DNA from 2 places in the Leclercia sp. LSNIH3 genome. Region 2 is predicted to be linked to the other one. Evidence: predicted binding sites of a transcription regulator. Region 2 holds the regulator's gene; the other holds the start of a gene.
The links. Region 2 encodes Fur, which represses iron uptake genes when iron is present. Its sites were predicted from a motif close to ATAATAATGAGAACNACTATCAA; they were not measured.

Region 1: sodA (superoxide dismutase [Mn]) is a predicted target of Fur. The motif match lies at 1,832-1,854, and genes of this name have one in related genera.

What each region holds. Positions count from the first base shown of each region.
Region 1 covers NZ_CP026387.1:2,530,002-2,533,415, reverse strand. Annotated here, with positions in the region: gene cpxA (envelope stress sensor histidine kinase CpxA) at 1-285, shown strand, start outside; gene yiiM (6-hydroxyaminopurine reductase) at 387-1,061, opposite strand; gene sodA (superoxide dismutase [Mn]) at 1,138-1,758, opposite strand; gene rhaR (HTH-type transcriptional activator RhaR) at 1,944-2,792, opposite strand; gene rhaS (HTH-type transcriptional activator RhaS) at 2,866-3,414, opposite strand, start outside.
Region 2 covers NZ_CP026387.1:1,072,681-1,076,094, forward strand. Annotated here, with positions in the region: gene ybfF (esterase) at 1-256, shown strand, start outside; gene ybfE (LexA regulated protein) at 385-672, shown strand; gene fldA (flavodoxin FldA) at 828-1,358, shown strand; gene fur (ferric iron uptake transcriptional regulator) at 1,650-2,096, shown strand; gene chiQ (ChiQ/YbfN family lipoprotein) at 2,249-2,578, opposite strand; gene chiP (chitoporin ChiP) at 2,626-3,414, opposite strand, start outside.

The sequences.
Region 1 (3,414 bases), 1.5 Mb from region 2:
TATTCGCATACCAAAATCGAGGTGGCGTTCTCGGTGGACAAAGACGGCATCACCATCAACGTTGATGACGATGGCCCTGGCGTCAGCCCGGAAGATCGCGAGCAGATTTTCCGTCCGTTCTACCGTACCGACGAGGCGCGTGACCGTGAATCCGGCGGCACCGGGCTGGGTCTGGCGATTGTCGAAACCGCGATGCAGCAGCACCGTGGCTGGGTGAAAGCCGATGACAGCCCACTGGGCGGCTTGCGATTAACGCTCTGGCTACCGTTGCACAAGCGTTCTTAGTTTTACGCTGACTCTATGTTGCAAGCCCGGTAAGCGCAGCGCTACCGGGCAGTAACAGGCGCAGAGGCAAAAAGCCGGGTGGAGACTCCGTCTTACCCGGCTTACTTCCCCCACAATCTCCGCGAATTATCTTCGATCTTGTTGCTAAGTCGCCGCTTCTGCATGGTTCTGGTCCAGCTGGTGGATAACCCCGCCGCCGACAGCAGACGGTGATATTGCTCATCATCAAACGGCATATGCCAGGCGATTGCACAGGCGTCATACACCGACACATCGCTCAGGCGAGAGACCAGCGTCAGCGGCGCATCCGTTTCGACCTTCCCTGCCAAAATCACCCGATACAGCCAGCCGGTTTTCCCGGCATTTTGCATCTGCGTAGCGATATCGCTGATACCGAAGTGGAAGTTGAGCTTGAAGCAGGGAGACCGCGGCTGAGTGACCTGGATCAGGGCCTCGCCCCAGCGAAAGATATCCCCGATAAAGACGTTCTTCTCGGTCAGCCCTTCGGTTGACAGGTTTTCGCCATATGCCGGGGCGACAAAAAGCCCGGCCTGGTCAGGGTATTCGCTGGCCCAGAATGCATAGTGCTCGCGCGGATAGTGGCACAGCGCCCGATCCGGCCCGCCGTGGATTTTCTTTTCCGCCTGCTCATCGCCCACCAGCCCTTTTTCGGTGAGGGAGAGTTCGCCGTCAACCTGCAGTTTAGCAATCGCGCTCGGGCGGCTGCCTTCATAATCCTTTATTTTTCCGATAAATACGTTAACGGGATAATTCATCGCGGCTCCTTACGCAGATTGTGGGTATAAAAAAAGCGAGTCATCAGACTCGCTTCTCACAGACGGCTTTGCAACCTTATTTTTTAGCGGCGAAACGTGCTGCTGCTTCGTCCCAGTTCACCACGTCCCAGAAGGCTTTGATGTAGTCCGGGCGACGGTTCTGGAATTTCAGGTAGTAAGCGTGTTCCCACACGTCCAGGCCCACGATTGGGAAACCGGATGCGCCAGAGATAGCTTCACCCATCAGCGGGGAGTCCTGGTTAGCAGTGGAAACCACAGCCAGTTTGTCGCCTTTCAGTACCAGCCACGCCCAGCCAGAGCCGAAACGGGTAGCAGCGGCTTTTTCAAACTCAGCTTTGAAGTTATCAACGGAGCCGAAGTCGCGCTCGATAGCGGCTTTCAGGTCGCCCTGCAGGGTGGTGCCGGTTTTCAGGCCTTTCCAGAAGAAGCTGTGGTTAGCGTGGCCGCCAGCGTTGTTACGCAGAACGGTTTTCTTGTCAGCTGGCAGTTGATCCAGTTTGGTGATCAGCTCTTCAGCAGGCAGGCTAGCGAATTCTGGCAGGCTTTCCAGCGCCGCATTGGCGTTGTTAACGTACGTCTGGTGGTGTTTGGTGTGATGGATCTCCATCGTCTGCTTGTCGAAATGCGGCTCAAGGGCGTCGTAAGCGTACGGCAGGGATGGCAGGGTATAGCTCATAATCATCTCCATTATTGTCGGGCGGCAAACGTGTTAATGCCGCGTAAGCAGTTGGTTCATTATAGTTAATTAAATGATATTGAAAATGTTTATCAATGCCGTAGTTTTAATAAGGTTATAACTTTTCGTTATGTGACTGATCTGGCGGGGCGTGCGGTGATGCGCAGGGGGGAGCAAACAATCTATTACGCGGCGTTATGGCTGCGGTGTCGCCACTGAACCGGGGTCATCCCCACTTCACGGTTAAACACCACCGAAAAGTAGTTACTGTCCTCAAAGCCGCACTGCATGGCGACTTCGCTGACCAGCAACTCGGTATGTTGCAGTAGATACTGCGCATGGCAGATCCGCAGTTGGCGCAGGTAGTGGTTTACCGTCATGCCGGTCTGGGTGCGGAACTGCTGGCGCAGGGCACGCTCGCTGCACTGCTCCTGCTCGCAAAACTTTTCCAGCACAAAGCTGCGGTTCAGGCTGCCCGCCAGGGCGGTGATCAGCTTATCCAGCAGCGCTTCCGGCTCGCTGGCGGCCGGATTATCCGGGGCGTAACGGTAGCGTTTGAGCATGATCGTCAGCTGAGCAAACAGCAGCTCGGCCATATCGAATGCGTGGGGATCGGTCTTCAGGCTCTCCTGCTCCAGTTGCGTAATCACCGGGCGCACCTGCGTCATGCCGTTGCTGCCCAGCCGCCAGTGCGGGGTGTTGCCCGCTTTGAGGAAACCAGGGATGTTGGCCGCCCAGTCGACGTTGAGCTTCAGTCGGTCGGGGCAGTAGATGATGTTCTGAAGTACCAGATCGTTGACCGAGGCGTAGGAGTGTTTGTCTTCCGCACGGATGTAAAACAGGTCGCCCCGGGTGATGCGGTAAGGGCGATCGTTGAGGACATGCAGGCCATTACCGCGCCACACCAGCACCAGTTCGCCAAAATCGTGAGTATGTTCGGCAAAGACATTTTGCGGATAGCGGTCCGCCACCGCGACGGCCTGCGCGGTGGAGGCAAAAAAATCAGCTCTGCGAAGAATCAACTGTCCGGCCACATCACAACCTCAACGGTGAATAACCTGACATTATTACCCGCTTTGCGGCAGTAAAACGGTGATTTTCCTCGCGTTACTGAAGCATCGCATCCCGGCCCTGGCGAATGTCGCGCGGGGACCAGTCAAATTCCCGGCGAAACAGGGTCGAAAAGTGGTTACTGTCGCCAAAACCGCAGCGATAGGCGATATCGGTAACGCTCTCGTCAGTATGGCGCAGCAGATGGCGCGCTTTGATTAAGCGCAGCCGGTTGAGATAACGCTGGGGCGTCAGCCCGGTATGCTGCTTCAGCTGGCGATGCAGCGTGCGCAGCGACAGGGAAAAGTTATCTGCCAGCGTCTCCCAGCAGACATCTTCGGCGAAGTGATCTTCCAGCCACGCCATCAACTGGTTGAGCCGCGCGTCGTTATCCGCCGCCCCGTCCACCAGACTGCCACGACGCAGCAACACCAGCAGCTGCATAAACAGGATCTCGCGGCTGGCGAGGGCGTGGGTAGTCTGCCCCTCTTCGGACTGCTCCATCTGGCTGACCAGCTGGCGCACCTGCTGTAGCGTGGCCTGGTTTACCCGCCAGTGCGACGGATAGTGACCGTCCTGCTCCTGAGGCAACAGCTGGTTCAGCCC
Region 2 (3,414 bases):
CAACGTGCCGGCGCTGTGGGACCAATATGACCAGATCGTTGGCTGGCAGTCGGTGCCCGCCTGGCCGCACCCTACTCTGTTTATTACCGGCGGCAGTTCACCCTATGTGACCGAGGCGTACCGTGACGCGCTGCTGGCGCAATTTCCTCAGGCCCGTGCGCATGTGATTGCCGGGGCCGGACACTGGGTTCATGCCGAAAAACCGGACGCCGTGCTGCGCGCTATCCGCCGTTACCTCGCTGACATCGAAAATTGATTAAAAAGAGAGCGACTGGTCGCCTGCGGGCCTCCAGTCGTTGGCGTGCCGTTTTCGGTGATGTATGATGGCGCGCTTATCGCCCGGGCATTAGCAGGGTGTCTTGTTTCCCCCGAAGTCTCAAAATCATGGCCAAAGAACACACGGACCGCACGACATTAGATCTGTTCGCGAATGAGCGTCGCCCGGGACGACCGAAAACCAATCCGCTTTCGCGTGATGAACAGCTGCGCATCAATAAGCGCAATCAGCTTAAACGCGATAAAAGTCGTGGGCTCAAACGCGTCGAGCTGAAACTGAATGCTGAAGCCGTCGATGCGCTGAATGAGCTGGCGAACGCCCGTGAGATCAGCCGCAGTGAGCTTATCGAAGAGATGCTGATTTCTCAGCTCGAGAAATGGCACGGCAAAGCGTAAGTCAGAAAACTCCCCTTCTTGTTGTTTTCATGTAGCACAGAGTGCAGTCCTGCGTGATAGCAGTTTCCGCAGGCTTCTCTGTTCTGCTATGATTGCCCTTATCCGTGGCTAAATTGCGCCACCATACCATTAAGTATCAAGAGGTTATTTTACTCATGGCAATCATCGGCATTTTTTTCGGCAGCGACACGGGTAACACCGAAAATATCGCAAAAAACATTCAAAAACAGTTAGGTAAAGACGTTGCCGATGTGCATGACATTGCGAAAAGCAGCAAAGAAGATATCGAAGGTTACGATATTCTGCTGCTGGGCATCCCGACCTGGTATTACGGTGAAGCGCAGTGTGACTGGGACGATTTCTTCCCGTCTCTGGAAGAGATCGACTTCAACGGCAAACTGGTCGCCCTGTTCGGCTGTGGCGATCAGGAAGACTACGCAGAGTACTTCTGCGATGCCCTCGGCACCATCCGCGACATCATTGAGCCACGCGGCGCAGTGATTGTTGGTCACTGGCCAACTGCCGGTTACCACTTCGAAGCCTCTAAAGGCCTTGCCGATGATAACAACTTTGTTGGTCTCGCCATCGATGAAGATCGCCAGCCGGAGCTGACCGCTGAGCGCGTGGACAAATGGGTTAAACAAATTCGCGAAGAGCTGCATCTCGACGCCATTCTGAATGCCTGATGATATCGCGGTGCAACGTTACAGTTGCGCCGCATCAATAGGCAAAACCAATCAAAATAATTGCTACAAATTTTTAACTTTTGCTGCCATACCTGTACAATGATCCAGGAGTAAACGCGGAACCTTGTAACAACTTTGTTGGCGGTACCACGTTTTTATAAGCATACTTTACTTGAGACTTGCAGTTTTCATTAGGTCATGGCAGTTCTATAATGAGACGCATTATCCCAGGTGCATTTTCTGTCACTTCTTCTTTAGAAGTGAATCGTTTAGCAACAGGACAGATTCCGCATGACTGACAACAACACCGCATTAAAGAAGGCCGGACTGAAAGTCACGCTTCCACGGTTAAAAATCCTGGAAGTGCTTCAGGGTCCGGATAACCATCATGTCAGTGCGGAAGACTTATACAAGCGTCTGATCGACATGGGCGAAGAGATTGGTCTGGCTACCGTTTACCGTGTACTGAACCAGTTCGACGATGCAGGCATCGTTACGCGTCATAATTTCGAAGGCGGTAAATCCGTGTTTGAACTGACGCAGCAGCATCACCACGATCACCTGATTTGCCTCGACTGCGGCAAAGTGATCGAATTCAGCGATGATTCCATCGAATTACGCCAGCGCGAAATTGCCGCACGTCATGGCATTCGTCTGACCAACCACAGTCTGTACCTGTATGGCCACTGTGCCGAAGGCGACTGCCGCGAAGATGACCACGCGCACGACACCAAGTAATCTTTGCATCGACTCTGAGCCAACCTGACGGTTGGCTTTTTTTTGCCTGTCATCATGCAAAAAGCCCGGTGGCGCTGCGCTTACCGTACCTGAGGGGATTTCCCCTTTCAGGCTGTGTAAACGTAGCGCCACCGGGCGTGGCAAACAGCAGATTACTTCGCGTTGTTAGTGCGGATCTCCTGCCAAATCTTATCGCAGCTTTTAGTGACTTCCTGATCGTTACCCGTTTTCCGCGCCTGGATACAGGCCTGGTAATCCGCCACCCTGATGGTCTCCTGAGTTGCGAACTGCTCGTGCGCCTTCTCCTTACGCAGCACGTCGAGCACGCTTTGGCAGGCTTCGATCTTCTCTGGCGAACCTTCAGCGGTATTGATGCAGGCGCTGTAGGCCTCTTTCAGCCGGGTATCTTCTTTCTGGGTCTGGGGCTGCGCGCAGGCGGCCAGTCCTGATGCCAGCACCGCAACCACTACGATTTTTTTCAGCATAACGCTCTCCAGTCAGGCGGGGATCGTCCCCGCCCGGATTGTCATCAGAAGATGGTGAACGGGGCGATAACCATAAACTTCACGTCACGCTCATCCTGGAAGATATTGCCGTAGCCGCCGCCGTAGCTTGGGATATCGGAGTGGTTGTCATACTGTGTGAAGTGCAGTTTGAACATGGTTCCTTTCGCGCGGCCGTCCTGCAGGGTGTAGCTCGCATCCAGGCTATAGGCCGATTCTTTGATCTTGTTAGAGGCGATATCCTCACGCTGACCGGCGCTGTTGATTAACCAGTCTGCCGGTTTCGCATCCCAGGCGTAGACATAAGACGCACCAACGCTCCAGCCCGCCAGGTTCCAGTTGCTCAGGTCATACATGGCACCAAAGAAGACCGCTTTTTCACCGTTGGCGTTAAAGTCAGAGCGGTTATCCCACCATACGTCCAGACGACCGTTGGAGGAGGCGTAAGTTGGGGTCATACGTTGCAGGAAGTACCCCTGCTGCCCTTCGGCCTTGACGTAAGTCCCTTCCAGACGTAAATCCACCTGGCCAACTTTGTAGCCCAGGGTGAGCGCCTGCAGCCATGCCGTACCGTCATAAATATCATTCACGGTGCCGCTGTCGGCTTTATCACGCGTGCCGTAAAACTGATAGGTGGTAGAGAGCGGGCCGCCCACGATATCGAGCTTGTAGCTGGCTTTAGCAAAGTACTGATCGATAAAACCTTCAGCCTGGCCAAAAGCGGCTTCCAGAATCAGGTCATTTTTGAAATCGTACTTCGCACCAAAGGAGTGGAGATAATCGACGCGGGTTTTGCGGTCATTCTGATAAAACTT